3 regions of the Lactobacillus sp. ESL0225 genome follow, and region 2 is predicted to be linked to each of the others. Evidence: predicted binding sites of a transcription regulator. Region 2 holds the regulator's gene; each other region holds the start of a gene.
What was found. The regulator NrdR, encoded in region 2, represses ribonucleotide reductase genes. The targets are predictions, from matches to a motif close to ACACNATATATNGTGT.
Positions count from the first base shown of each region.

Region 1 (10,343 bases), on a different contig from region 2:
AATCAATAGCTGATTGACCTTCTGATTTTCATGTAGTTGGCTATGTTGCCCCGTTTTACCATAGATTTCTTGTTCTTGATATGACCCAGCTTGCTTACTAACTAAATAGCGGTATGAACGGGTAGAATTAACATCAACTGCCCCATCGTTTCCTTTACCAGTATTACCGTAAATATTTAGAACGCCTGCTGTTTTAGGAAAGCTTTTTCTTAAAGTTAACAATCCCCGATAACTTGCAGCCATTTTTTGGGGAGAGCCGTCTTGATTTAGAACTGTATGTTTTGGTGCTCCGATTTCACCAATATAACCGTTGTAATGCCCAGCAATGGAGACTTGTTTGTTTAATTTAGGCAGATTAGTATTGCTTAAATTATTGCGTAAAAAGTAAGCAATTTGTAAATTACCCATCGAATGTCCTACTAAATTTATTTTTTTAAAATGGTACTTTTTTTGTAAAGCAAGAATAATATCTTTGACGTAGTTGCTACTTTTACTCAAAGATAAAGATTGGTTAGTTGCATAAGGTGAGACACTCTTATTATTTTGAAAATTAGCTTCAATAATCGGATTTTTAGCGTTTTGTTTAATTGTTCCAATTAAACTTACTTTACCATCGGGGCTAACATCAGCACGAATGACTGCATTAGAAGCACCACTTTTTTTGGCAGCTGAGACCATATTTTCTTCGGCATGATAACTGCTGCCCCACCCATGAACAAAGAGAGTAGGGGTTGCAATTGGAATAATGGTCGCTCTTTCTGACTGATAATTACGCCTGCTAAATAGCAAAAGAGGAATTAACAAGATGATAATTACCAGTGTAAGCATGATGGTCTTATTTCTTTTCATTTGTTGAAGCGCTTAAGTTGTTCTTTAAATCGCTAATAATTTGCTCGACTGTTAAATGATTTTCTTGATAAATTTTAGCAAGTGGAGTTTGATCAGTGTAGATTCGTTTTTGCCCATAATTAAGTACTTTAACATTTTGCTTACCAAGATAAGCTGCTATTTTTTGTCCAAAACCACCATCTAAAATATTATCTTCTAAAGTAATAATTAGCCGGTGAGTAGCAGCAAGGTGGTCTAAAGTTGGTTGGTCTAAAATATTGGCAGAAATTGGATTAACCAGGGTAGCTCCTAACCGCTCAGCAACTTGCTGACCTAATGAATAAAAATCACCTAAAGCTAATATGGCAATATTTTTACCAGCTTTAACTTGATATTTTATTTGACTGTAATCGCTTAAAAGTGATTCAGTTGATCCGTTAGGTACAATATTTGTTGGCATTTTAAGCGCTACTGGCTGTTTCTTTTGCTTAATTGCCCATTCTAGCATAGCTTTTTCTTCAGTTAGAGTTGTAGGGGCTAGATAAATCCAATTTGGCAAGTTGCTAATCATTACTTGGTCAAAAATTCCTAAGTGGGTCTTTGATTCTGCAGAAATTCCGCCCCCAGCAACTAGCATTACAACTGGTAAATTGTTTGCAGCCACATCGTGAGATAGTTGATCAAAGGCTCGTTGCAAAAAAGTTGAGTTTTCAAATAAAACAGGGGTGCCGCCTTCTTTTGCAAAGCCAGCGGCAAAGGCAACCGATTCTTGTTCTGCAATACCAACATCGATGTAATTTTTAGGGAAATCATGCTTAATTTCATCTAGGCCAAATACCCCAGGAATTGCGGCATTGATAGCCATAATTTTTTGTCCTTGAGTAATTTGTTTCTTAATAGTCTCAATTGCAACTGTTTTGGCAGTTGGCTTTGTATCAGCTAATTTGATTGGCTGATCAGTTTTAAGATCAAAGGGCATTACCCAGTGGTGGGCTTCCTCATCCTTAAGTGCAGGGGCATAACCCATTCCTTTAACGGTATTAATATGTAAAAGAATAGGATGATCAATATCTTTAACTGCTTTGAAGGCAGTAATCATATCTTGAACATTGTTACCATTTGCGACATAGCGATAATCAAAACCCATGGCTGTAAAAGGATTTTCTGGTGTTTTTCCATTAGATGTCCGTAATTTTGCTAATGCAGTAACTAAACCGCCAACGTTTTCGTCAATAGACCATTGATTATCGTTTACAACAACGACTAAGTTATGTGGCTCAACAGCCGCGTTGTTTAATCCTTCGAAGGCTAAGCCACCAGTTAGTGAGCCATCACCAATTAAAGCCATGATATTTTCGTGTCCACCTATCAAGTCCCGGGCTTTCGCCATACCAGTGGCTAAGGCAATAGAAGTAGAAGTATGACCTATTGCATAGTAATCATACTCACTTTCGTCTGGGTTGGAATATGGGGTGACGTCTTCATAATGGGCCGGGTCAAGCCAAGCTGTAGCACGGCCAGTTAACATTTTATGGGGGTAGGTTTGATGTGAAACGTCCCACACAATTTTGTCTTTTGGAGCATCAAAAACGAAGTGGTAAGCAATTGTTGCTTCCACAATTCCTAAATCTGGGCCGAGGTGTCCACCTTCTGCTGCATCTTTTTCTAAAATCAAAGTTCTGATTTCAGTTGCTAGTTGTTCCATTTCAGGTAAAGTCAATTTTTTTAAATCTTGCGGATTATTAATTTTATTTAGTAAATAGTCATTGTGCATTTTCATAATGCTTGCCTCCTTAAACTATATTTATTATAAAATTGATTTAACTAAGTATAAAATACTTTATTTTAATTATTTGTAATAAGTTTAAGTAATAACTTAAAACTGTGGCAAAATTATAATTAACTATATTTGGCATAAAGGAGGATAAGTATAATGAAAATTGGATTTATTGGAACAGGTGTGATGGGGAATGCAATTTGTCTTAACTTACTAAAAGCGGGGCACCAACTTTTTGTTTATAATCGTAGCAAAAGCAAAACTGATAATTTAGTTGAACAAGGTGCTGTATGGTGTTCAAGTGCGCGGGTAGTTACTAAAAAGGCAGATTTAATTTTTACAATGTTGGGTTTTCCAACTGATGTGGAAGAAGTATATTTTGGCAGTAATGGTATTTTTGAAGAAATAGTGCAGGATAAATATATAGTTGATTTAACTACTTCAAAACCAAAACTTGCGCAAAAAATTTTTACTACAGGTGTAAAGAATGGCGCTAAGATATTGGATGCACCAGTTTCTGGTGGCGATCTTGGTGCCAAAAATGGTACGTTAACCATTATGGTTGGTGGCGATAAAGACGCTTTTAGAGCTTTACAACCTGTTTTTAATGATTTTGGCAAAGCTGTTCACTATTTTGGGCCCGCAGGATCAGGTCAAAATACTAAAATGGCTAATCAAATTATGATTGCTGGAACCATGACGGGAATGACAGAGATGTTTGTCTATGCTAAAGAAGCTGGGCTTGACTTAGCCACTGTGCTAGAAACAGTGAGTGGTGGAAGTGCGGCTAATTGGAGTCTTAGCAATTATGGTCCACGAATTTTACAAGGTGACTATACGCCTGGATTTTTCAGTAAACATTTTCTGAAAGATTTGCGGATTGCACTAGAAACTGCTGCGGAAATGAATTTAAGTTTACCGGCAACAACTGAAGCTAAAAGGCTCTACGAAGTTTTGGTTGATAAACAACATTTGGGTGATTTGGGTACGCAAAGTTTAATTAAACTATGGTGGCAGTAAGAGTAATTTTTTGGTAAAGTCTTAAACGAACAAAGCAGGGCAGCGATTATTAATCGCCGTCCTGCTTTTAAATTAATATTTATACTTAAAAAGTGGGATATTACTGCTTGCTGGGGATGTCTTGCTTTCCGTCTAAAAAATTGGCATACCTTCCCAGAACAAATATGTAGTCAGATAAACGATTTAAATATTGCAAACAAGCAGGTGCTAATTTTTGTTCTTCATTTAACTGGACCATTGTTCGTTCAGCACGGCGGGCAATGGTTCGAGCATAATGTAAATTAGCGGCTGTAATCGAGCCACCCGGTAGAATAAATTCTGTTAATGCTGGTAGCAGGGAAGTTAGCCGATCAATCTCTTGTTCAAGTTCTTTAACTTCCTTTAAAGTGATTTTAGACCGTCTTTTGACGACAATATCTCCTTGTAATAGATAAAGCGTGCGTTGTAAATTTTGGATAAGCTCCCGTAATTGACTACAGTTGGTGGATAAATTAGCTATTACAACTCCGAAATAAGACTGAAGTTCATCGACTTCACCAATAGTAGCTATTTGCAAGTCATATTTTGGCACCATTTTACCAGTAACTTGTTTAGTGAAGCCTTGGTCACCAGTTTTTGTATATATTTTCAATGTCATATTTTTCTCCTTTGGAAGTGATTAAGCGCAAGACAGAGTGGTTTATATAAAACTGGATAAAAAGCTAAATTACCAATTGCATGGTAAGTATCGAAAGTAAGACTGCTAGCCCAATATGCTAAGAAGGCAGGAATACCTCCATAAATTGACATGCCTAAGTCAACCCAAAAGCCATATTCCCAACCTAAAAAGGTAGCAAGAATTAACTGTAAAGTTAGATGGTCTTTTAAAGGTGTTAATTTACTAAGTAGTGCAACAGTTAGGATACATGCGCCATAGGCAAAAATTTGAGGAATAGTCCATAAACCGAAACCTAAGTAAATATTTGAAATTACCATGGTTAAGACTGCAAGTGTCAAGCCAAAGCTAATACTAAGATTCAAAGTCACAATCATTAAAATATCAGTTACGGGTTGAACATTAGGTATAGGAATAATTTTAAAAAGCCTTAGGGATACACACATTGCTGTTAAAACGGCCATTAAGGCTATTTTTTTAGTTGAGTTAAGCATTAATTCATTTTGGCTAAAGTAAATTTAACTTTATCGTGGTTATTTACTTTTTGTTCCGCAGCTCCCTTATTAGCAAATTTACCATTAATTGTATAAGTCCAATAAATTTGCTTGTGAGTATCTTGACTTTTACCATCTATTGCAGTGATAAAGCCATTTGTGCTCTTAACTCGCCAAGCTTTTTTAAGACCAGACATCACTGTTGCATGTTTAGAGAGTTTAACCTTTTTGTTTTTTATATTTTTTTTGTTTACATTAAGTGTATAAGCTACGGTAATTTTATTACTAGGCTTAGCCATAACTTCTTGGCTAGTCTGATTGCCTGTAAGAGAAAAAGTAAAAATAGTTGCTATTCCAGCAAGAACTGCTAATTTGTTTTTTTTCATAATAAATTCTCCTAAATTATATAATTCTAATTTGATTTATTTGACTGGACAAGACCCTGATTCACAATCAGTTTGATCAATTAATTCCAAATTTTTTTGGTCATTGTTTTGCTTGGCAAAGACTGTAGCAACATCGGCAATAATTGAGGCTTTTCTTTTTTTATATGTTTCTTTATCAATTGGCTCTTTTGGAGCTTGTTTCAATGAACCACCATAGTAGGGCAAAAGAGAGGTTGATTTAATAATATGGCGGTACTGGTTGAATAAAGATGTAATTTGCTTACCTTCATCATTTTGGAAGGTAATGGTGCAGCTTACAGCATTATCGGACCAATATGTTTGTAAGAAAGCTTGTGTTGCGAATTGCTCAGCAATTGAAACCGTGCCAGCAGAGGCAAAATTTTCACTATCTGCATGTGCAGCTCGTAGTGGGAATTCAACACAAACTGTATTTGGTGTGTAAACATCTGGTTCTGAATAATAACCACATTCAGCGAGGGCTTTAAGAAGCGGGTCAGACGCTTGGAAACGAATTCGTTGAATTAAGTAGCCTGCATAGTGAAAGTGCATACCTTCAGAAGCACCAGCAAGTTTTGCTACCGTTCCTGATGGTTTGACTGTAGTGTGTTTAATTGAAGGATTACATCCTAAAGCTTGGCTATATTCATTGTCTGCATCCACAACCGCTTGGTATGCGTTAGAAACCATTTCAATTCCTTTCGGATCATAAATCGGTACTTGAATTTTAGCTCCAGTTTCGTGATCGCTCTCTTCTTTAAAACCAGTGACAACACGGTGCCCTAAATCATTCAATAACCAATCTTGAATGCCTGACATAGATACGCCAATACGACGATTTTTATAAATTATTTCCCGGGATATAGCCCAATCGTAAGTACTGAATGTAACACGTTTGGTATAGCGGGTGGCTAATCTAAACACATCTTTTAAATTCCAATTTTGTTGTTCAGCAATGTAAGGAAAAACTTCAAATAAATTACAAGGCTCACCATTAGCAAGAGAAATTTCACCACAAGGATTGGTTCCTTCTACTGCACCATCAACGTCTTTTTGGTATCCATCTATAATTCGACCATAGTTTTGAGATAAGTCCAAATTCACAATGCCTGGTTCGCCATTTTCTTTAATACCGTTGGCAATCGGTTCGTAATTGGTAAACGCAGCATCAATTGCTACACTATTATTTGATGCCCAACGGTGGTGATAGAGCTTATCTTGGTCTTGTTTCATAGTGATAAATGCTTGGTCTGTATTAGAACCTAATGCTAACTCAGCTGATCGTCTAACGTTACCAGCAACAACTGTTTTGCCAATTAAGTTACAAATATCTGTTGCATCAACTGAACTGATTTTGCGGTTTGAACATGTATTGATGATTTTGTTAATGTCGAAAAGCATTTCAACTAACGGCATTGGCCCAGAAGCTGTACCACCAAAACCATTGATTTTTGTTCCATAAGGACGAATATTACTGATATCAATGACTAATTTAGTCTTGTGCTCAGGATTTGTTTGATTAAAATGCATATCTATTAATCTGGCATTGGCTAAGACCCAGCCCTCTCGTGTGTCGGGCACTTCAAAATAGATGCAGTCATTTGGAGTACTATTTTGTTTAGACCACTTTTTTTTATCAATTGCACCAAGTTTAATTGTATCAGTATAAGAATCACTATCTTGATCAATAATAATTGTTAAATCAATGTTATTGTCGACTTGGAGTATTTTTTTTATGTTATCTTGAGTAACTGAGAATCCCACACCACCCCCTTTCATTAGTTGATCAAATAGAAAAGAAAAGGGCATTGAAACTGCTACCTGTTCTTTTTTTAAATAATCGGGCAAAATATGGCTGGCACCATAAGCTTGAGGACGAATAGCAATAAACCAACAGTTATTCAAGGAATCGCCATTGCGTTTTTGATAGTCAGTACCAGAAACCCAAAGATTGCGACCAGATGGAGTAGCAGCAAGGCCATAAATCATTTTGAATAGTTCTTGAGCTTCAGTGGTTAACTCATTAAATAATTTATCTGAAGGTGAGTCCTTTAAGCGGGGATCAAGATTGATATTACCTTCCACAACTCTTTTAACGGTTTCATCCCAATTTTCAGAACGATTTTTTTCTGGTAGCCACCGGGCATAAGTCCGTTTGTAAGTAACCCAGCCTAATTCGCCCCAATGGGGGGTAATATTTTGTTTCACTCGGTCAATATAGGCTTGACTTAAAGTTATGGTTGAATTTTTCATAATAAAAATGACTCCTAGATATAAATTTTGTTTCACAACTACATCATGTATGGTTATATAAAAAATGATACCACAACATGTTGTGTATGCAATAAAAAATTAGCAAATAAAAAAATAACGCCAGTCTTTTATGTGCGAGTAAGAAATACTAAGTTTTAAAAATAAATAGCAAAGAAAAAAGCACAATAAATTAAAAATTGTGCTTACCTAATGACTTGAAGTGGTAAAGAAAAACTACAAAGAATAATCTTTTAAATAGACTAACTATGCTAAGGCGATTTAATAAAGGTAAGCCAACTTAAAGTGTGTTAGCATAATACTGGATTAAACATGTTAAATGACTTTGTCCGCTAATTTTAATAAAATAGATAGTAAACAGATTAATTTATATATTAATAGCAATAAGGAGAGATTTATTTGCGATTTAAACAAATAATTTTTGATGTTGATGATACTTTAATTGATTTTGCTGCTACAGAACATTATGCTTTACGTAGTCTTTTTAATGCCCATCATTGGAAATTAACTACGGCGTTGCAACAGCGTTATAACAGTTACAATCAAGGTCTTTGGCGCCAGTTAGAACAAGGAAAGATCACCTACGACCAGCTCAGTGAAATGGTTTTTCATAACTTTCTCAAAGATAACCTACAAATTAATGTTGATGGTCTATTAATTATGCAAGAGTACCGCAGTTATTTTAGTGAATCTCATCAGTTGTTGCCAGGTGTTATAGATACACTTAGATTTGCTCAAAAAAAAGGTTACCAGTTAGCAGTTCTGAGTAATGGCGAAAGCTTTATGCAAGAACATCGACTTGCATTGGCAGGAATAAAAAATTATTTTTCCTTAATTGTTACTTCTCAAGCAGCTGGTTTTGCTAAGCCAGACAAACGTATTTTTGATTATTTTTTCAATTTATCTTCAATCGGACCTGCTGAAACAATTTTTTTTGGTGATGGTTTGCAGTCAGATATTTTAGGTGCAGAAAATTATGGCTTTAATAGTATTTGGTATAACCATCGGCACCGAAAAAATAATATGAATTTGCATCCCCTGTATGAAGTAAAAAATTATCCCCAATTCGTTAAGCTACTTAAAAATGATTTATAAATTAAGTTGCTAGGTGCTTAGTTAATTAATGATTTCGGTATAATAAAGTGAAGTGTTATTAATGTGACAGTGGTTGGCTGATTTTCAAGAAAATTAGTGTTAATTGCTGATGCTACTCTTTAAACAATTGAAGGTGATTGAAATGAAAATTGGATTTATTGGAACTGGTAAAATTGGTACTGCTATTGTTCAGGGACTACTACAAGCTAAAACTGCTAGTGAGGATATTTATATTTATGACGGTGGGCACGCATCTGCACAAAAACTGGCAACTAGATATGGGTTACAGTTAGTAGATACGTATAATGAATTTGAACCCTGTGAAGCAGTAATTGTAGCAGTAGGTGGTTCAGCAATTGATAATATTTTTATAAAACTAGGACAAGTTTATCATGGCATAATTATTTCAACTGGTGGTGGCGATTTAAAAAAGGTTAAGCAGCTGATTTCAGCAGATGCAACTTTTGTCAAAGTTGTTCCTAACACACCAGTTAAAATTGGTCGGGGTATCACAGTAATTAGCTTTCTTTCTGAGGAAAAACAAGAAGTAATCGAACTAACTAAAAATATTTTTGCTTGCATGGGTGATGTCTATGTTGTTCCTGAAAATAAGTTAGGAATTTATGGCACAATTGCTGGGTGTACGCCAGCCTATGTTGATTTATTAATCCAAGCCCTAAGTGATGCTGCAGTAGAAAATGGTGTTAAGCGGACGGATTCCTATGAAATAATTGAAAAAATGCTAATTGGTACAGCTCAATTAGCTCTTGATACAAAAAAATTACCAGAAGAATTAAAAAATGAAGTAACAACGCCAGGTGGTTCAACCATAAAAGGAGTTAATAAGCTAGAAGAATTAGGTTTTCGTGGTGCTTTAATCCAGGCAACTAACGCTTCAGCTAATTAATGGGTATGATAATAATAAAAAATAAATGCAAAAAGCACCGAAATAAATCGGTGCTTTTTGTAAAGTTATAGCATGTGTTTAAGTAGAATAAATTAATTTGTGAAATTAAAATTCTTTATTTAAATCAACTGGTGTATCAGCTGGTTCACCCTTAATTAATTTTAAGTTGTTATCAAAAGCATTAATAACCATATTGCGAACAGCATGAGTAGTGTAAAAAGCAGTGTGTGGGGTTACCAAAACATTTGGTCGGTCAATCAAGTCGGCAAGACGCTTGTCAGGTAATTCTTTATTGGTGAAATCACTATTGAAAATACCAACTTCACCTTCGTAAGTATCCATTGCAAAACCGAAAATTTTACCAGAATCTAATCCACGAACGATAGCATCGGTGTCAACTAAAGGACCACGAGATACATTAATGATAACAACATCATCTTTCATCTTTTGAATAGAATCATCGTTAATCATATGGATGTTTTCTGGAACGTCAGGGACATGAAGTGAGATGACATCTGCTTGTGCATATAATTCATCTAAACTATCAACGTAATAACCCTTTTCTTCTAAGATGGGGTTCTTAAATAAGTCATAAGCAATGACTTTAGCACCAAAGCCTTCCATGATTTGCATGAATACTTGGCCAATGTGTCCCGTACCAATAACACCGACAGTTTGGTCCCGTACTTCACGACCGATTGTTGGTGCCCAACGGAAGTCATGTTTAGCAAGTTTTTCATCCATTGCCTTATCTTGGCGTAAGATTCTAGCAGCTTGAATAGCAGCATGTTCAGCAATAGCATCAGGTGAATATACTGGAACATTGGTTAATTTAAATCCAAGTTCTTTAGCTTTTTTTAAGTCAATGTTGTCAATTCCAACGTTACGAATT
Region 1 covers NZ_REHK01000002.1:8,958-19,300, forward strand. Annotated here, with positions in the region: gene F5ESL0225_RS00205 (alpha/beta hydrolase) at 1-849, opposite strand, end outside; gene F5ESL0225_RS00210 (1-deoxy-D-xylulose-5-phosphate synthase) at 836-2,608, opposite strand; gene F5ESL0225_RS00215 (NAD(P)-dependent oxidoreductase) at 2,762-3,625, shown strand; gene F5ESL0225_RS00220 (cob(I)yrinic acid a,c-diamide adenosyltransferase) at 3,726-4,262, opposite strand; gene F5ESL0225_RS00225 (ECF transporter S component) at 4,259-4,774, opposite strand; gene F5ESL0225_RS00230 (DUF4430 domain-containing protein) at 4,774-5,160, opposite strand; gene nrdJ (ribonucleoside-triphosphate reductase, adenosylcobalamin-dependent) at 5,197-7,431, opposite strand; gene F5ESL0225_RS00240 (YjjG family noncanonical pyrimidine nucleotidase) at 7,849-8,544, shown strand; gene F5ESL0225_RS00245 (pyrroline-5-carboxylate reductase) at 8,687-9,451, shown strand; gene F5ESL0225_RS00250 (D-2-hydroxyacid dehydrogenase) at 9,557-10,343, opposite strand, start outside.
Region 1: the regulator NrdR is predicted to act here: its motif matches at 7,502-7,517, upstream of nrdJ (ribonucleoside-triphosphate reductase, adenosylcobalamin-dependent).

Region 2 (10,343 bases):
AAATTAGCAGAAGTTGGTTTTACTGATCAGCTTGCCTATGGTAAACCGACTTTAGTCTATGGCTATGTGAAGACATGTGAAAAGCATCCCGATTCTGATCATTTACATGTTACAACTGTTGATGTAGGCGATAATGAAGAATATCAAATTGTTTGTGGAGCTCCTAATATTGCTCAAGGACAAAAGGTTGTGGTAGCTCTTCCTGGTACCTTAATGCCTAATGGGCAACAAATTTGGCCTGGGGCATTGCGGCATGTTGATTCATATGGAATGATATGCTCAGCACGCGAGCTAGGACTTGCTCATGCTCCCCAAAAACGAGGAATACTAGTTGTACCTGATGATTTTCCAGTAGGTGCAGCATTTGATCCTGCTGAATGTGATGAATTATTAGCAAGCGGAAAGATTGGTTTGTAATTAGCAAATAGTATAAAAATAAGTCTAAAAGTTAGTTAACTTTTGAGGCTTTTTTAATGCTGAAATATTAGTCTGTGCTGCTTTTTTGATAAAAATAATGGTAGAATGATAACCAGTGTTAAATGAAATTTTGGAGCTTAAAATATGTTAGATAAGAATAAACAAATTTGGTTTATTGGAATTAAAGGTACAGGAATGGCTTCGTTAGCTTTATTGCTTAATGATTTAGGCTATAACGTTGCGGGAAGTGATATCGAAAAATACACTTTTACGCAAACTCCTTTAGCAGAAGCTGGTATCAAAGTCACTAAATTTGCGGCCAATAATATTAAAGATACCGGTCAAGTAATCGTTAAAGGAAATGCTTTTAAAGACGACAATATTGAAGTAAGTACTTGTCAAGAGAAAAATCTATCTTGGCAAAGTTATCCTGATACAGTTGAAGAAATCATTAAATTACATACCAGTATTGGCGTCTCTGGTACTCACGGTAAAACATCGACTACTGGCTTGCTGGCTCAAGTTTTAAAAACGGCAGCGCCTACCTCTTATTTGATTGGTGACGGTGAAGGAAAAGGAGTTAAAGACTCACGCTTTTTTGCTTATGAGGCTGATGAATATCGCCGGCATTTTTTGGCTTATCATCCTGATTATCAAATAATGACCAATATTGATTTTGATCATCCTGATTATTTTAAAGATCAAGCGGATTATACTGCTGCCTTTCAAACAGCAGCTGATCAAACGCAAAAGGGGTTATTTGTTTGGGGAGCAGATGAGCGTTTACAAAAATTACATACTAATGCCCATAAATATACATACGGTTTTAATAGAAATGATGATTTTCAAGCAGTAGATATTAGGCGGTCTACTGCTGGGTCCAGTTTTAGTGTTATGCACCATGGAGAAAAAATTGGTCAATTTTCTATTCATTTGTATGGTGATCATAACATTCTAAATGCAACAGCAGTAATTGCTGTTGCATATACAGAGAATATTCCATTAGCAGCGATTCAAAAAGGTTTATTAACATATAAGGGAGCAAAACGGCGTTTTTCTGAAAAAGATTTAGGTGGATTTAGTATAATTGATGACTATGCCCACCATCCAACGGAAATGCGGGCAACCATTCAAGCTACTCGGCAAAAGTTTCCTGATAAGAATTTAGTTGTTGTTTTTCAACCGCATACCTTCACAAGAACAAAAAAATACGCTAATGAATTTATTGATATTTTGTGTGGCGTTGATAAAGCATATATAACGCCAATTTATGCTTCAGCTAGAGAAAGTGGTGGAGCAATTTCCAGTGAGGACTTGGTGGCAAAGATTCCTAATGCTGAAGTGATTAATCTTGATAACATTGCTGATTTAACCAAAATTAAGGATTGTGTAATTGTCTTTATGGGAGCTGGCGATATTCAAAAGTATGAAGCTGCTTTTGAAAAATTGCTCTAACTTAGAAGTGTTTGATTAATTATAGTAAAGATTGATAAATTAGTTTAATTAAATGAGCAAGTAATTATATTATTTGCTTTTTTATTTTGAAGTTTTAGATTTTCAAATTGACTGCCTATTATTTTGGTTTGGTCATTTTTTTCTTGGAAAGGATTGCATTCTGCAAGAAGTAAAAAAAACTGTTAGAATAAAAGAAACTATAGCTTTACTTGTGAGGAGATTCAATGGCTAATCAAAAATTACTTTTAATTGATGGTAATTCGATTGCATTTCGGGCGTTTTATGCCCTGTACCGTCAACTTGAAAATTTTAAAAACGCAGATGGTTTACATACTAATGCCATTTATACTTTTAAAAATATGCTCGATGTTTTACTTAGTGATGTTCAGCCTGACCATATTTTGGTTGCGTTTGATGCTGGTAAAACCACTTTTAGAACTGCCATGTATAGTGATTATAAAGGTGGCAGGCAAAAAACCCCGCCTGAACTGTCTGAGCAATTACCATATATTCATGAACTATTACATGATTTGGGGATTGCTACGTATGAATTAACTGATTATGAAGCAGATGATATAATTGGTACTTTTTCAAAAATTGGTGAAAAAAACAATTTTGAAGTAACCATAGTAACTGGGGATAAGGATTTAACACAATTAGCATCAGATAAAGTAACAGTAATGGTGACTAAATCAGGTGTACTGAACCTGGAAGCATATACGCCAGAACATATGAAAGAGGTTAATGGAGTGACACCTACTGAGTTTATTGATATGAAAGCTCTAATGGGAGATAATTCAGATAATTATCCTGGTGTGACTAAGGTTGGACCTAAGACTGCTGCACAGCTTATTCAAGAATATGGTTCAATTGAAAGCTTATATGAACATGTTGATGAATTAAAAAAGTCAAAATTAAAAGAAAATTTAATAAAGGATAAGGATAAGGCCTTTTTGGCTAAGAAGCTTGCTACAATCAATTGCAGTACACCGGTGACGATTGGTCTTGCTGATTTGAAAAAGAGAAGTGTTGATTATGATGCATTACGTCATTTTTATGAAAAAATGAATTTTCGTAAATTTCTAAATGATTTAGAACCGTCGCCTAAATTATTGGAGCCAAATGACAGTGCTTATCAAGCATCTAATGTTGAATTTACTGAATTAACCGATAAAAACCTCGCCTTAAAGGTCAAGGAAGCTGAGACGATTAGCTTTTATTTAGGAATGCTGGGGGCAAATTATCATTCAGCTACTTTTGTTGGTTTTGCTTTTGCGATTGATAAGCAAGTTTATCTTAGTCGCGATGTAAATCTTTTAAAGAATAACGAACTAAAAAGTATCCTAGAGAATGAAAAAATCAAAAAAAATGTTTTTGATTTAAAAAGAACAATGGTTGGTTTAAGACGTTTAGGTATTCAAGTTCAAGGAATCGAATACGATATGCTCTTAGCTTCATATCTGATTAATAATGAAAATAATTCTGATGATATGGCGGAAATTTGCAACATGTATGGTGATAATTCAGTAAAACATGATCATGAGGTATACGGTAAGGGTAAAAGTCAACAAATACCTGCTGATGATCAGTTGCTGTATAATCATCTTGCTACCAAAGTTGAAGCTATTGCTAGCTTAAAAGAATCGCTCTTGAGTAAACTTAAAGACCATGAACAAGATGACTTATATGCAAGTATTGAACTGCCTGTAGCTCGAGTATTAGCAATTATGGAGATTAACGGGATTAAAGTTCAAGCCCATACTTTAACTGATTTGCAGCAAGAGTTTGCCGTTGAACTCAAAAATTTAGAAAGAAAAATATATGAAGAGGCCGGCGAAGAGTTTAATATTAATTCACCGAAGCAATTAGGTCATATTTTATTTGAAAAGTTGGGGTTGCCTGCTATTAAAAAAACAAAAACCGGTTATTCAACTTCAGTTGATGTTTTAACACAATTGCAAGATCAAAGTCCCATTATTGCTGATATTTTAACTTATCGGCAAACTGCCAAAATTCAGTCAACCTATGTTAATGGGTTACTTGATGTAATTAAGCAAGATGGACGAGTTCATACTCGCTATCTACAGACTTTAACAGCAACTGGGCGTTTATCCTCTGTTGATCCGAATTTACAAAATATTCCTACTCGGACACAGGAAGGTAAGCAGATTAGAAAAGCCTTTGTACCAAGTGATCCAGCTGGTTACATTTTTTCTTGCGATTATTCTCAAATAGAATTACGGATTTTAGCTCAAGTTTCTGGTGATGAGCAAATGCAAGAAGCTTTTAGAACTGGCTATGATATTCATGCGCATACTGCTATGAAAATTTTCAAATTGAAATCTTCAGCAGAAGTAACCCCATTAATGAGGCGCAGAGCCAAAGCAGTTAATTTTGGTATTGTTTATGGCATTTCAGATTATGGGCTATCCAAAAATTTGAATATCAGTCGTAAGCAAGCTCAAGAATTTATCGATAATTACTTTGAACAATACCCCCAAATTAAAGAATACATGGATAAAGCGGTTCAAATAGCTCGTGAAAAGGGTTATGCTGAAACTATTATGCATCGCCGGCGTTATTTACCAGATATTCACGCTAAAAACTTTAATATTCGATCATTTGCTGAACGTACTGCAATTAATTCGCCAATTCAAGGATCTGCAGCAGATATTATTAAAATTGCGATGATTAATATGCAACGCAAGTTAGATGAACTTCATTTAAAAACAAAAATGGTTGTTCAAGTTCATGATGAATTGATTTTTGATGTTCCTAAAGATGAGTTAGCAACTATCAAAGAGATTGTTCCTGCAGTGATGCAATCAGCAGTACATTTAGATATTCCATTGGTTGCTGATTCAGGCTATGGTCATGATTGGTTTGATGCAAAGTAAGGAGATAGATCAATGCCAGAAATGCCAGAAGTAGAAACAGTTCGCCGAACTCTTCTTCCTTTGGTTAAAGGAAAAACGATTCAAGCAGTTACGGTGTGGTATCCCAAAATTATTGCTAGTGATTCTGAGCAATTTATTCAGCAATTAGTAGGTAAGAAAATCGAAACGATAGATCGTTATGCAAAATATTTACTAATTCGTTTAAGTGGTCAATTAACTATTGTTTCTCATTTGCGGATGGAAGGTAAATATCGTTTAGTAGAGGTTAATACACCTAAAGATAAGCACGATCATGTTCAAATAGCTTTTACAGACAAAACAGCATTACGTTATAATGATGTCCGTAAATTTGGACGCATGCAATTGGTTAAGACTGGTACAGAAAAGGAAGTAACCGGTATTAGTAAATTGGGCTGCGAACCTAATTCATCTGAATTCACTACACAGTACTTGATAAATGCACTTAGTCGCAAAAAAAAGAATATAAAAAATGCACTGCTTGACCAAACAATTGTTGCTGGACTTGGTAATATTTACGTTGATGAGGTATTGTGGCAGACAAAAATTCACCCACTAAGTTTAGCCAATCAAATTCCGCAGTTTCAAGGACATCAATTGCACGACAATATTAATGAACTAATTGACTTGGCCATAAAAAAGCACGGCACAACCATACATACTTATCTTGATGCAAACGGTGATACGGGCGATTTTCAAAAATTACTGAAGGTATATGGACATAAAGGTGAGCCTTGCCCACGCTGTGGGGTTTTATTAGAAAAAATCAAGGTATCAGGACGTGGTACTACATTTTGTCCCGATTGTCAGGTGATTTATAAGTGACTATCGTGATAGGCTTAACTGGTGGAATTGCTAGCGGGAAGAGTACGGCAGATGCATTCTTTCATAAAAAGAAGATACCAGTTATTGATAGTGACAGAATCGCTCATGAGCTTTTAAATATAGATCATGCAGGCTATAAAGTTGTAGTGACAGAATTTGGATGTAATATTTTAAATTCAGATAAATCAATTAATCGTGCAAAACTTGGGCAAATAGTTTTTAGTGATAAGCAGCAATTGGAAAAGCTGAATGCTATTACACATCCATTGATTTTAAAAGAAATTCAGGCTAAAATTACTCGATATAAAAAGCTAGGTGAGCTGATTGTTGTTCTTGATGCACCACTACTTTTTGAATCTAAAGCTCGAAATTTATGTGATTGTAGTATTTTAATTGCTTTACCAGAAAGTGAACAAATCAAGCGTTTAATGGTACGAGACAATTTAACTGAAAAAGATGCGATAGCTCGAATTAATAGCCAGATGTCGTTAGCCCAAAAAGCAAAGTTGGCTGATTATGTAATTTTAAATACCAGTACAATAAAAGTTTTAGAAACTAAATTAGATAAATTGATTAGTAAAATAATTAAGGAGTCAGAGTATGGAATGTCCTAATTGTCGACAAAATGCATCTCGTGTCATTGATTCACGACCTAGTGATGAAAATAGATCAATAAGACGGCGAAGAGAATGTGAAAATTGTGGTTTTCGGTTTACTACTTTTGAACGAATTGAGACAACACCTTTATTAGTAATTAAAAATGATGGTACACGGGAACCATTTAACCGCAAAAAAATACTTCATGGTGTAATGGCTGCTGGACAAAAACGGCCCATTACTAGTTCTCAATTTGAACAATTAGTTGATCATGTAGAAAATAAAATTAGACAACAAGGAATTAGTGAGATTTCATCTAAAAAAATTGGAAAATTGGTTATGGATGAATTAGCTGAATTAGATGATGTTGCCTATATTCGGTTTGCATCAATTTATCGTGAATTTAAGGATATGTCTAGTTTTATGAAGACAATGGAAGATATGATGGCCAAAAGAGAGAAGGGTAATTAGTCATGTTTATGACGCCCAATCCTAAACAGCCTTTTTTAATTATTAATCGGGTAGAAATTTCTATAACTGCACTGCGTATTCTAGTTAAGTTATATCAACCATTAATTGGCTCGTTAGCGCTAGCTTTATATTTAAGCTTAAATGAGGATTACCGTCCACAAATGATTCTGTCAGATGCACATGGACTGTATAGTTTACAAGAACAACTAGACTGCGACCTCAAAAGCTTGTTTATCGCATTACATAAGTTGGAAGCTGTCGGATTAGTTCAAACAAAATTACTCGATAATAAAATTATGGGTCAAGTTTTAACTTTTCGTTTGGCAGAAGTACCCAGTAGTAGTGAATTTTTTGCCACAACACTATTAGCTAGTTTATTAAAAGAAAAAGTTGGTGTTACAGTTTTTCAAAAGCTAAGTAGTGATTTTGCACATGAGAATAAGCAAAATAAAAATACTGTGACCGGATTGGCTAATGCGCAAGATATATCCGCTTCATTTATGGATGTTTTTAGTTTGCCAAAAGCAGAGGCAATCGATCCTTCACCAGAAGTCAAACAAGCAGTGCGTGAAAACCAGGTTGGTCAAAATCAACAAGCAAGTATCAATCAACAAGACAGTATTGATTGGGATTTTATGAAACAGCAATTTGAAATATATCAAATCCCAAATAGTGAAATTGATAAAAATCGTGAAGCAATTCGTGGTCTAATGCGGACATATGGTCTAGCCGAACAAGAATTTGTTGATGAAACTTTATCTTGTTTGCACGGTGAATATCAATTGAACATGCCATTAATTAAGCGAACGATTGCAAACACCATTCATGGTACAGATACGCAGCAACAGAATCAAAAACGGACGCTGCAAGCAAATTCAACTTTTAATGATAAGCAATTTAGTAAAAAAGAACAGGAAATTTTGCAATTAGCACATGAAAAAACTCCGGCGCAATTTATCTATTACTTAAAAAATGAGAGTCATGATTTTGTTGATGCAAGTGAATATCAATTACTTGATAATTTATATAACCAGAAAGGCATTTCAGCAGACTTGCTTAATATATTAACGTATGTTTGTCTGCAAAGTAGCCCTAAGCTTTCTTATAATTTAACTAATACGATTTTACATGATTGGCTGCAACATGGGGTACATTCAGGAGAACAAGCCTTAGAATATATTGCTAAAAGAAAACAGACTAAGCAAAAGAATAAAGTTAATCATTATCGTAACTATAGTAAAAAATCAATAGAAAAAGGTACCGATTGGAGTAAACGTCAGGCAAAGAATGAAACTGATGTTTCAGCAGATGATTTAAAGAACTTCTTTAAGAATTTTGAAAGTGAAAATGGTATGAAGTAGGTAAAAAATGCGTACAATAAATCAGCTAATAATTAAAAACAATTCAAAACTAACTAAGAAAAATAATTTTGACGAGATTCGCAAGCAAATTTTAGCTGATCCTAAAATTCAAAAATTTATTAATGTTTACCGAGATAAAATAACGGATGAAATGATTAATGCGAGCCTCTCTAGTTTATACGAATTTTATATCTCGCAGCATCATAAAGATCCAGTAATTGTTGGCTATCGTCCAGAATTGATGTTAAGTAGCAATGCCATCACACTTAAATATGTTCCTGAAGAAAGCAAATTAGCTCAAGATAGAGATCATAGTATCAAAAAGCATGTTCGTTTAATTAATTTACCACTAAATTTGCATAACGTACGTTTAAGTCAAGTGGAAGTGACTGCAGGACGCAGAACAGCTATTGCTAAAATTCAAGAATTTTTGAGTCTATATAAAACAAATGTTTATCAAAAGGGTTTGTATTTATCAGGCGATTTTGGCGTAGGCAAGACTTATTTACTAGCTGGTCTTGCTAATTCGATAGCAGCGATGAATAAACAGGTTATTTTTTTGCATTTACCAACTTTTATTGCTAACTTAGCGAGTCATTTTGGCGACAACAGTTTAACAAATGAAGTCCAGCGCATAGCTCACTGTGACTTATTGATTTTAGATGATGTTGGTGCTGAAACATTAAGTCAATGGTCAAGAGATGAAGTTTTGGGCATAATTCTTCAGGCACGAATGGACAATGAACTGCCGACCTTTTTCTCTTCTAATTTTGCAATGGCAGATTTAGAAGAACATTTTAAGGAAACCAAAAATGCAATTGACCCAGTAAAAGCAGCGCGACTGATGGAGCGTGTAAAGACACTCGCAACTGAAATAATTGTATCCGGACCCAATCGGCGTAGTTAATTTAATAAATATTGGTGGATTTTTTTGCTTTTTAAAAAATTATTGCAATTAAATGTTAAATATGTATAATTGTATTAAATGAATGAACATGATGTTGCTCGTATCAGAGAGAAAGACGGTATTCTGGAAGTTTTTTATTAGAGTCGACACCCCACTTATTCATTGTTAAAGAGTAAATAATTGGGTGAATTCCACTATCGATTCAGAAAGAGTGGGCTAGACAGAACTAGCCTAAATTGGGTGGAACCACGCTAAATACGTCCCAGTGCATAATGCACTGGGACTTTTTTTATTATTTGGAGGAAATATGAGCTTTTCAATTATTTTACCAGATGGATCAAAACGAGCTTTTGAACAAACAGTCACTATTAATGAATTAGCACACAGCATTTCAACTTCTCTTGGCAAAGCAGCACTTGCTGGTAGAGTTAACGGACAACTTCATCCAGTAGAATATGAATTAAATCAAGATGCTGAGGTTGCGATTGTTACTGATCGGGATGAAGAAGGTTTAAATATTTTAAGAGCTAGTGCAGCTTTTATTTTTGAAGCAGCAGCGAAGAAAGCTTATCCAGAGTTACGCTTAGGTGAACATGGGACTGAGACAGATGGGTTCTTTGTTGATACTGACAAAGAAAACCAAATCAAGATTAGTGAATTACCTGAACTTGAAAAAGCAGTTAAGCATTTAATTAAGGCTGGTGAAAAAATTGAAGCAGTGACAATGTCACGGGCAGAACTTCAAGAAATTTTCAGAGATAATGCTTTTAAACTTGATTTACTGCAAGCTGAAGCAAGCGATGAAATTACAGCATATAGGTTAGGTGACTTTATTGATTTTGGCTTTGATATTTTGGTATCAAATACTGGTAAAATTAAGCAATTTAAATTATTGTCAGTTGCGGGTGCTTATTGGCAGGGGCAGTCATCTAATCCAATGCTACAAAGAATTTCTGGAACGGCTTTCTTCAAAAAGGCTGATCTTGAGGCTGATTTAAAGCGACGTGAAGAAATTAAAGAACGTGATCACCGTACAATTGGGCGTGATATTGATTTATTCTTTGTTGATCCTAAAGTTGGTGCAGGATTACCATACTGGATGCCAAAAGGAGCAACTATTAGGCGCGTAGTTGAGCGTTATATTATTGATCGTGAAGTTGCTGATGGTTATCAACATGTATATACTCCCGTTCTTTTAAATGTAGATGCGTATAAGACCTCAGGTCATTGGGCACATTATCGTGATGATATGTTTCCTCCAATGGACATGGGCGATGGTGAAATGCTTGAAATTCGCCCAATGAATTGTCCGTCACACATTCAAATTTATAAGCATCATATCCGTTCATATCGTGAATTGCCTATTAGAATTGCTGAATTGGGAATGATGCACAG
Region 2 covers NZ_REHK01000008.1:126,427-136,769, reverse strand. Annotated here, with positions in the region: gene ytpR (YtpR family tRNA-binding protein) at 1-417, shown strand, start outside; gene murC (UDP-N-acetylmuramate--L-alanine ligase) at 562-1,872, shown strand; gene polA (DNA polymerase I) at 2,097-4,769, shown strand; gene mutM (bifunctional DNA-formamidopyrimidine glycosylase/DNA-(apurinic or apyrimidinic site) lyase) at 4,782-5,612, shown strand; gene coaE (dephospho-CoA kinase) at 5,609-6,226, shown strand; gene nrdR (transcriptional regulator NrdR) at 6,213-6,680, shown strand; gene F5ESL0225_RS05460 (DnaD domain protein) at 6,683-8,041, shown strand; gene dnaI (primosomal protein DnaI) at 8,049-8,948, shown strand; gene thrS (threonine--tRNA ligase) at 9,256-10,343, shown strand, end outside.

Region 3 (10,343 bases), on a different contig from region 2:
AACTGTAGTCGGAATAACAGCTAGTAAGGGGCTAAAAATCATGCTAATTAAAAATAAAATACCTACCAAGATAGCTGTTAAACCTGTACGTCCGCCCATAGCTATGCCAGCACTTGATTCAACAGAGGTTCCAAGGGGAGCAGTTCCTAGAACTGCTCCTTCAACCATTGCTAAAGAATCAGATAAAAAAGCTTTTCCAATTCGCGGAATTTTGCCACTTTGATCAACCATGCCAGCTTGTTCGGTCATACCAATCAAAGTTCCAGCAGTGTCAAAAAAAGTAACTAATAAAAAGGTTAGCACGACCATAAATAATTGCGGTGTATTAATATCCTTAAGGTGGAAAATAGCTTGACCAAAGGTTGGTGCAATACTTGGTGCAGCAGCAATAACTCCTTTAGGCATGGCTATTTGGCCAATTAATACACCAAAAATGGCAGTTACAACCATGCCAATAAAAATCGAACCAGGTATATTCATTGCCATCAAAATAACAGTTAGTACTAAGCCAAATAAAGTAATCCAAACGGCAGGCGAATTAAATTTACCCAGAGTTACTAAATTAGAATCGCTGTTAACAATTAATTTACCATTTTGTAAACCAATAAAGGAAATAAATAAGCCAATACCGGCTGATATTGCGTATTTTAAATCTTGTGGGATTGCATCTACAACTTTTTCTCGTAATTTTAAAACAGTAATTAAAATAAATAAAATTGAAGCAACTAAAACTGCAGCTAACGCGGTTTGCCAATTAATATTCATACCGCCACAGACGTTATAAGCAAAAAATGCTGCACTACCTAGTGTTGGCGCAAGGGCAATTGGATAATTAGCTACGAATCCCATAATAAAGCAGCCAATAGCAATTGATAGAGCAGTGACGGTAAAGGCAGCGCCTTTATCAATTCCAGCTGCATGTAAAATATTAGGGTTAACAAAAAGGATGTAGGAGAGACTGACAAAGGTGGTTAATGCGGCAATCAACTCACGTTTGACAGTGGTATGAGCATCGGTTAAATGAAAGACTTTTTCTAGTGTCGTCATTTTTTCCTCCAAAAAAATAAATAATAAGATTAATAAGTTTAGTGTAGCATATTTAGGTAAAATATTTCCTTGGAAATAAAAAAACAAATCAAATAAGATTTGTTTTAGACTAATATATTATTAATTTTTGTTAGTTAGAAGTTCAAAACCCACAAAAAGATGATGAAGACAAGGAATAAAATCCACATCATAGGGGTTACTTCTTTAGCACGCTTAGCAGCTAACATACATATTGGATAAGTTATCAAACCTAAAGCAAGGCCATCGGAAATAGAGTATGTTAGGGGCATCCCAACTAAAATCAAGAAGGCGGGTACGGCAATTTCCATTTTGTCCCAATGGATATGTGCGGTATTTTGTGCCATTAACACGCCCACAATAATTAAGGCCGGCGCTGTTACATGAGTTGTAAATAAACCAAGCAAAGGGCTAAAAATCATTGAAATCAAGAAAAAAATTGCCACAAAAACTGCGGTTAATCCTGTACGACCACCTACAGCAATTCCAGCGCTTGATTCTACAAATGCTCCAACTGGTGAGGTTCCTAAGACAGATCCCACCATCATAGCAGTAGAATCTGATGCTAAAGCTTTACCAACCCGTGGCATCTTATTATCTTTCATGAAGCCAGCTTGCTGAGCAAGCCCAATTAGTGTACCTGCAGTATCGAAAAAGGTAACCAATAAGAAAGTTAAAACTACTACCCACATTTGTAAAGAATTGATATCTTTAACATGAAAAACAGCTTGACCAAAAGTAGGGGCAATACTTGGAGCTAAAGAGATAACTTGGTGAGGTAAAGCAATTTGTCCCGTTAATACACCAAAAACGGCTGCCAGAATCATGCCAATGAAAATAGCTCCGGGGATATTTAAGATCATTAAAACAATAGTGACCAGCAAGCCAAAAATAGTAATCCAAACGGCAGGATCATGTAAAGAGCCTAGACCAACCAAGGTTGATTTGTTACCAACGATTAAGCCCCCGTCTTGCATACCTAAAAAAGCGATAAATAGACCAATACCTGCAGAAATAGCAAATTTTAAATCGGCTGGGATTGCATTAATAATTTTTTCCCGTAATTTAAACATTGTAATCAAGATAAAAATGATTGAAGCCACAAAAACGGCTGCTAATGCAGTTTCCCAAGAAACATGCATGCCGACACAAACAGTGTAGGCAAAGAAGGCATTAATCCCTAAGGCTGGGGCTTCACCAATCGGATAATTGGCAATAATTCCCATTAATGCAGTTCCCAAAGCACTAGCTAAAGCAGTAGCGGTAAAAACTGCCCCCTTATCCATACCACTAGCTCCTAGAACGCTGGGATTAACAAATAGAATATATGACATACTAATAAAAGTAGTCAGTCCAGCCAGAAATTCGATTTTGATACTAGTTTTATATTTATCGAGTTGAAAATAACTCTTTATAAAATCCATTTGACATCTCCTGATAAAATGTTCGTTTTTGTATAAATTTTAACAACTTATTTAGTTTATCACTGATGAAAATAATTGCAAACACGAATTATTTCAGGATAATTTTAATTACAAATATGATTTTATTAACAATCAGTTAGATTTCTTAGGTAAGGATGAGCTACTTTTTAGTTACTTTAAGTAAATTTTTGGGTAAGAGGAGAATGAATTCGATTTTTGAACCACTTATAATCAATTCGAGCAATAGTTTGTTCTTTAGCTAATTTGATTAAAGCACGGTTGATTTTTTGACGTAAGATAATATCACTTTTTCTCAAGCCAACAGCAAATTCTTCTTTAGGAAAGGGACTTTGAATTTCAAAAAAACGGTCTGGTTCTTTTTGGTGTGAAATATAATAGTTAGCATAAGTGCTATCAAGTAGTAAACCCTGTATTCTTTGTGAATTTAGATCAATAAAAGCGTTGGTAAAAGAATCATAGAGTATTGGATAGTGGTTTTTAATTTGCTTTTTATATATATTAGGGTAATTTATAACGTCGTTATAACCAGATGACCCGGTTTGTACACCTAATGCTTTGTTTTTCAATGAAGCGGGGTGAACAAGCTTATTTGTTTTTAATGACACTAAGACTTGGGTGCTATTTAGGTAGGTTTGACTAAATGCTACTTTATTTGCTCTACTAGGGGTTTTGCTAAAGCCATTCCAGATCAAATCAATAGTCCCGTTTCGTAATTCGGTTGTATTCATTGACCAGTCAATAGTTTGAAAGCTCACCTTTAGACCATATAATTTAAAAACAGCAGTTGCTAGGTCAATGTCATAACCAACCAACTTACCATTTTTTTGCCGAAAACTCATTGGCACAAATGTGTCATCAACACCAATAATTACATAGCCTCTTTTCTTAATTCTTGTCCAATTGTCTATTGAATTAGCATTTTGTCCGACTGAGACATTGCTGCAGGCTACTAGAAAGAAAGACGTAGATAATATCATTATTGTAGTCACAATACGTTTAATTTTCACTTAATTTACCTTCTTAGTTAGCTAAAGTATTAACGGTAAAGATGCGATCAGCTATCTGTTTAGCAAATTCCATATCATGCGTAACGACAATTTGTGTCATGCCAGTATTATTTTTAAGTTGCAAAATAATTTTGGCAACTTTATTACGTAAAGCTGGATCTAGGGCAGAAGTAGGCTCATCGTAACATAGAATTTGTGGCTTCATTGCTAATGCACGAGCAATAGCAACTCTTTGCTTTTGTCCGCCTGAAAGTTGATAAGGATAAAGTCGTTCTTTACCGGTTAAGTCAAGTTCTAGTAATAGTTTTTGCACTGCTATTTGTAATTCTTGCGTAGTATTTTTAAGTACTAAGCGAGGCGCTAAGGTAATATTATCTATTACATTTAGGTTGGGAAACAATTCATAATTTTGAAAAACAGCCCCCATAATTTGTTTGTTTTTGTTTTGCTCGATAGGATTAAATTCTCGTTGATTCCAATAAAAATGACCAGCATCAATTTTTTCTAAGCCAGTTAGACAACGTAGCAGGGTCGTCTTACCAGCACCAGAGCTACCTACAATTGCTAAAATTTGTTGGTCTAAAATAGTTAGATTAAGGTTATTTAAAATAATTTTTGAACCAAATTTTTTGGTGATATTTTTTAATTCAAGCATAGTTGTGACCCCAATTAGTTATTTCCATTTTGAATAATTAAGTTCGATTCGCTTTAAAAGAAATGAAATGATTCCAGTTATTAATAAGTAAATTATGCCTACCATAACTAAGGGGGTCAAAGTCACATCACGTGCACTAGCTACATTGCCAGCACGTAAAAGTTCACCAAGACCAATTACGTAGACTAAAGAAGTATCTTTAATTAAGTTGATAATTTCATTGCCAATTGAGGGAATAACTATTTTACTGACTTGTGGAATAATAATATAACGCAAAGTTTGCCAATAATTAAGTTGCAAAACGTGAGCACTTTCATATTGTCCTTTGGGAATAGACTGAAAACCGCCACGGAATATTTCAGCAAAATAAGCAGCATAATTCATAACTAAAGCAACTAAAGCAGCGTCATAGCGCTGAAAAATTATACCAATAATGGGTAAGCCATAAAAAATAAAGATTAATTGCAATAATAGTGGGGTTCCACGCATAATCCAAATATAAAATTTAAAAATTAATTTTAGGGGTTTAATGGCTGATAGTAAGCCTAGACTGGTAATTATTCCTAGTGGAATTGCCATAATGATTGTCCCCAAAAATAGCAGTAAAGTTATTTTTACTCCTGCGAGTAAAGCAGGAATAATTGAGATAATGTAAGCCATCGCTATCTTTTCTCCTTTTAAGTCAAATTGCACAGTAATCTATCTAGGATAAGTAATTACAAGCATAACATAAATAAAATATTAAATTAGTTTTTTTGATATCACCTTAAAAAAGTTGACTATGATTATTTATTAATAAGCTACTTTAAAAGAAGAAATGCTAAATAAGAAATAGTTAGGACGAAGGGTAATAATTTAGGCATCATTTATAATATTTTGTATTTAAAGACGATGAATTTGGACATAATAATACCCCGAAATTATTTTGATTTCGGGGTATTGCTAAATTAAATCTAATCTATAAGTTCAATATTAGTTGATTTATGCCATGTCTCAGGTAGTTTGCCAATCTCTTTTAATTTAGCGACTATCTGGTCAAGCACAATTTGGCGATCTTGATTATTGGTCATAAAATCTAATTGATCACCGTTAATTGTCATTTTAGGTGAATAGGCATATTTTTCATACCATGGCTTGTAATATTGCAGTAATTGCTTATAGTAATCTTCTAAAGTGGCATCATAACTAAGTTGTTCATAAGGACGACCACGTTTTTGAATTCGTTTGAGCATCGTGTTATATGATACATCAATATGAACAAGCAAATCAGGTTGACGCTTAGGCATATGCTCAAGTTCAGTCATCATGTTGTTTAGAAGTTCATAATATGTGTCAACCTCTTCTTTGGTTGCTCGTCCAATATCAGCATTCATTTGAAAAAAGAGGGCATCTTCATAGATTGATCGATCAAGGACATTGTTGTCATCCGTTAATGCATCTTTAATGCTACGAAAACGAGTATTTAAGAAAAATACTTGTAATAAGAAAGCATATTTTTTGGGATCCGCATAAAAAAGAGGCAATACAGGATTATCGTCAACACTTTCGTAAAATGGTTTGGTTCCTAAATAATTGGCTAAAATACTAGTTAAACTGGATTTACCGGCTCCAATTGGCCCGCTTAAAACAATAACTGTCATCACGTTCCTTCTTTACTATAAATTGCCTACTTCGTGCAATTTATTATCAATTTGCTGTAAAACTTCTTTTTTGGCATGCTCATCAACAATAAAGTCATATTGATCACCATCAATAGCCATTTTAGGCGAAGCATCATAACTCTCATACCATGGCTCATAATAATTAATTAGACGGGCATAGTAGTCTTTTAAACTGGGATCGGTACTTAATTGCTCAAATGATCTACCACGTTTTTCAATGCGTTTTAGCATCGTGTCAAGAGAAACGTGAATATAAATTAATAAGTCCGGTTTCTTACTTGGGTTACCAGGTGTATCTTCCAACATATTCTCAAGTAAACTATCGTAAATCTTAAACTCAGTCGGGTCAGCCACATTATTTTCGGCATTCATTTGGAAAAAAAGGGCATCTTCGTAGATGGAACGATCAGATACACTATTTTTTTCTTGAATTGCCTGATTAATCTGGGCTAAACGATGATTGAGTAGATAAATATTAAGTAAAAAAGTGTAGCGTTTCATGTCTTGATAATATAGAGGTAAAACAGGATTGTTATCGATTCCTTCATAAAACGCTTGTGTACCCAAATGCTCAGCTAAAATACTAGTTAAACTGGATTTACCGGCTCCAATTGGCCCACTTAAAACAATAACTTGAATCACGTTCTTTCTTAAATACAATATATAGATTCATATCTAGTTTAATACGAGATATAGTGGTTAGACAAGCAAAAAATTAATTAAAATAATAATTTAAATGTCAAGTGTTTTTGTATAATACAGCTTAAAAAAATATCAAAATACATATAGCTTTTATTTTGTTACACGTGAAACCTTAACTTGCGAAGCAATAAATTTTTAGACAAAAAAGTGATAAAACACGATTCAACCGAATTTAGTGATTTATCACTTTTTGTTAAGTAAAGTAGAATTAGTTAATTATAGTTAGTTAACTCTAGCTTTGGCTTCTTTTTTATCTTCTACTTTGTCCTGCACTTTATCAACTTGACCACCAATTTTTTCTTTAGCATCTTGGGCCGTACCGGTAATCTTGTCTTGTAAGCTAACCGAATCTTTCTCATGTTGTTCTTTAGTCTTTATATCAACTACCGTTACATTAACTTCAACAGTATCTAAGTCAGTCATTTCTTTAACTTTATCATGGATTTTTTGTTTAATTTGGTCATATAATTTAGAAATTTGAATACCATATTCAGCAACAATTTCAATGTCTACAGCTACTTGTTTTTTACCAACTTCAACATTGACCCCTGAAGTAACATCATCGTTATTGACAATTTTATCAGCTAAGTTTGAAAAGAAGCCACCGTTGACAGTTAAGAGCCCTTTTACGTCTGATAAAGCAATACCGATAATTTTTTGAATTACCTTAGTATCATAATTTAAATCGCCTTTTATTTCTTGTTTTGAATTAGTTTGTACCATAAATATCAGTTCCTTTCGGTATTATTCGATTATTATCTGTTTTTTAAGTTTTTTAGTAAGGGCCAATAATGACCAACTAAAGCGCCGCAGACTAACATAACGATGACGAAAATAGTTTTGTAAAATCCCAGTCCGATAAAACAAAATGCTAGTAATAAACCGATTACTGCACCGCTTATTTCTGGGAGGTACTTTTCTAAATTTTCTTTCATTGCTTGCCTCCTTTATTGAACGCGCTGTTCTGGTTTATTAGAAGTGTGATAGTTTACAAATTTAATTTTAATTTTAGGCTTTTGATCAATCCCTAATAATAGCTTGAGATTTTTGTCTAATTCTTCTAAATAATTGTCAAGCAAGGGAGTCATATTTTCAGCTGCTCCAAGGTCGCCACTAATCTTAATTTTGATTTTACGATTAGTTAGTCGTGAAGCCACTTTTGGATTCTTTAAATAAGGTAAATCATTTAAAGAATTGGCCACATAGCTATTAATAGCCTTGCTAGTTATTTTAACTTGACCATCTTTTTTATGAATCAAATTAAAGTATCGTTGTACAGGCCAAAACAAAATTATTATTAAACTAACAACTAGTACCAATAAAATAATGGCACTGATACCAATCAGGTACCAAGTAAAAATTGGGTTGAGCTTCCCTAAAGTAGGTAAGCTGATTTTTAAGTACTTTTGCCAAAAACCACTATTATCCCAGAGAATAAATATTGGTAGCGGTATCATTAGCAAGAAGCATATGATTATAAACCATTTCTTAATTCGTTTCAACTTATCACCATCCTCTCTTAATTTAACCTAAGTATAATACATAATATTTTACTAGTATAGAAATATGCACTAATATGTATACAATTTCTGGTTAATATATTAAATAACGTTATAATTAAATAATAAAAATCAATAATGTTAACGGATTCAACTGGTATTGAACAAAATAAAAATTATTAAAATAAAAAGGGCAAAGCTAAACTAACTGGTGTGGGAGCTATTTCACTGCTGACTAACTGAATTTAAACAATTTACTGTTTAAGACTAGATGTATCTGTTTAATTACTAAAATAATAAAACCCTTCAGACAGTTTAGTCTAAAGGGTTTTAATTTCTTTTTTGATTTGCTTAATCTAAGTCCTAATTGCGATATTTTTCATCTAATTGGCTAGCAGCACTTTGGTCAATAATTAATGTTACATTGGGATGATTTTGCAAAATAGATGCAGGAACTTCTTCAGTTACTGGTCCTTCAATCATTTTTTGGACGGCATCAGCTTTATTTTCGCCAAACGCCATAATTACTATTTCTTTTGCACTCATGATATTGGCAATACCCATACAAATTGCTGACTTAGGAACGTCATCAATATTGCTAAAGAAACGCGAATTTGCCTGAATAGTATTTTCGGTTAATTTAACTTCGTGTGTGATTGAATCAAATGCGGTTCCAGGTTCATTAAAAGCAATATGACCATTTTGGCCTAAACCTAAAAGTTGAATATCAATTGGATTGTCTTCGATAATTTTATTGTAGTCAGCTGAAGCTTTTTGTGGATTGTTAATAGCTAAAATACCATCAGGTATATATGATTTTTTAAATGGCTTTTGCTGGAAAAGATGTTTTTGCATGAAATAGTGGTAACTTTGGTCACTTTTTTCGTCTAAGCCAACATATTCATCAAGATTAATACTAATTAAGTTAATATTATCAAGTTGGCTATCAACCCATTCTTGGTAAAGATTTTCCGGAGTGGAACCAGTTGCTAAGCCAATAACTTTTGCTCCATTGCTAATGCTGTTTTTAAAAATTGCAAACGCTTGCTCACTAGCACTTGCTTTGTCGTCCTTAATAATTATTTTCATAAATAAGCCTCCCAAAAATATTAAGTTAATTATAAATTGGTATATGCCAATTTGTCAACTAGAGATAAAATAGGCAGTGTAAATAATTTAAAAAAGCCTTAATCAATATTTCTTGCAAATAGAATATTGATTAAGACTTTAAATATTTTATTCACTCCTTAAAGCAATGGCGGCATCTTTTTTGGCAGCCATGCGGGCAGGCAAGTGTCCGCCGAGCATCGTCAAAATGGTCGAAATACCAATTAAAACAAGAGCATGAATTGGATTAAGTTGAGCTACATTGGTCAAATCAGTGATGGAATAAAGTACACTGTTAATTGGGAAAATTAGCAGCCGGGCAATTACAATTCCCAAAATACCAGAAAAAATTCCTAAAATAAAAGTTTCAGCATCAAAGACACGAGTAATATCTTTTTTTCGTGCGCCAAGAGCTTTTAAAATCCCAATTTCTTTAGTTCTTTCTAAGACTGAGGTATAAGTTAATATTCCAATCATAATCATTGAAGTTATAAGTGAGATTGCGGCAAAAGCAATTAAAACAGCAGTAATTCCATTTAATAATCCGCCAGTCATAGTAGTTACTGCACTAGACATATCGGTATAAATGATTTTATCTTGTTTAGCTTTACCTTTATTCCAGTTATCTAAATAATTTAAGACCTTGTTTTTTGCATCAAAGTTATTAGGATAAATCATGATTCCAGCAGGAATTGTAGAACCACCGATTGCTTGCAATACCTGCTTTTTAGTGGTCTGATTCATATTCTGTCCTGTTAGCACATTCTGATTAGAGTTTTTTTGTGCTTTAACAATTGCTGAACTTTGGTTTTCTTTAATAACTTGCTGTGCTAGTTGGTCACTATAGGCAATACCATGCGCTAATAGTTCTAGCGAATCTTTATTTTTAGGTCGAATGACACCAGCAATTCGCAGTTTAAGCTTACTATTAGTATACATAGCTGAGTTTACCTTTTTGGGAATAAACATTCCTGTAGGTAATTTTTGGTAGTAATCATCATTAGTAGCAATTCTAAACTCTCTGCCAACTAGTTGGCTAAGGTCAACTTTAGCTCCATTTTTGATGTTAAGGCCGAGATTTTTTAGTACATTATCTATAATAGTATTCTGACTATCAACTACTAAAACTAAGTCAGTTGCTGATTTGGGCCAAGTACCAGATAGTAAGTGATAGTTCTCTTTTAAAATATTGCCCTGACTTT
Region 3 covers NZ_REHK01000010.1:369,260-379,602, reverse strand. Annotated here, with positions in the region: gene F5ESL0225_RS07815 (NCS2 family permease) at 1-1,047, opposite strand, end outside; gene F5ESL0225_RS07810 (NCS2 family permease) at 1,182-2,489, opposite strand; gene F5ESL0225_RS07805 (amino acid ABC transporter substrate-binding protein) at 2,666-3,487, opposite strand; gene F5ESL0225_RS07800 (amino acid ABC transporter ATP-binding protein) at 3,531-4,172, opposite strand; gene F5ESL0225_RS07795 (amino acid ABC transporter permease) at 4,191-4,832, opposite strand; gene F5ESL0225_RS07790 (deoxynucleoside kinase) at 5,126-5,812, opposite strand; gene F5ESL0225_RS07785 (deoxynucleoside kinase) at 5,828-6,475, opposite strand; gene F5ESL0225_RS07780 (Asp23/Gls24 family envelope stress response protein) at 6,758-7,258, opposite strand; gene F5ESL0225_RS07775 (DUF2273 domain-containing protein) at 7,291-7,470, opposite strand; gene amaP (alkaline shock response membrane anchor protein AmaP) at 7,483-8,037, opposite strand; gene F5ESL0225_RS07765 (glucosamine-6-phosphate deaminase) at 8,398-9,123, opposite strand; gene F5ESL0225_RS07760 (ATP-binding cassette domain-containing protein) at 9,271-10,343, opposite strand, start outside.
Region 3: the regulator NrdR is predicted to act here: its motif matches at 6,517-6,532, upstream of F5ESL0225_RS07785 (deoxynucleoside kinase).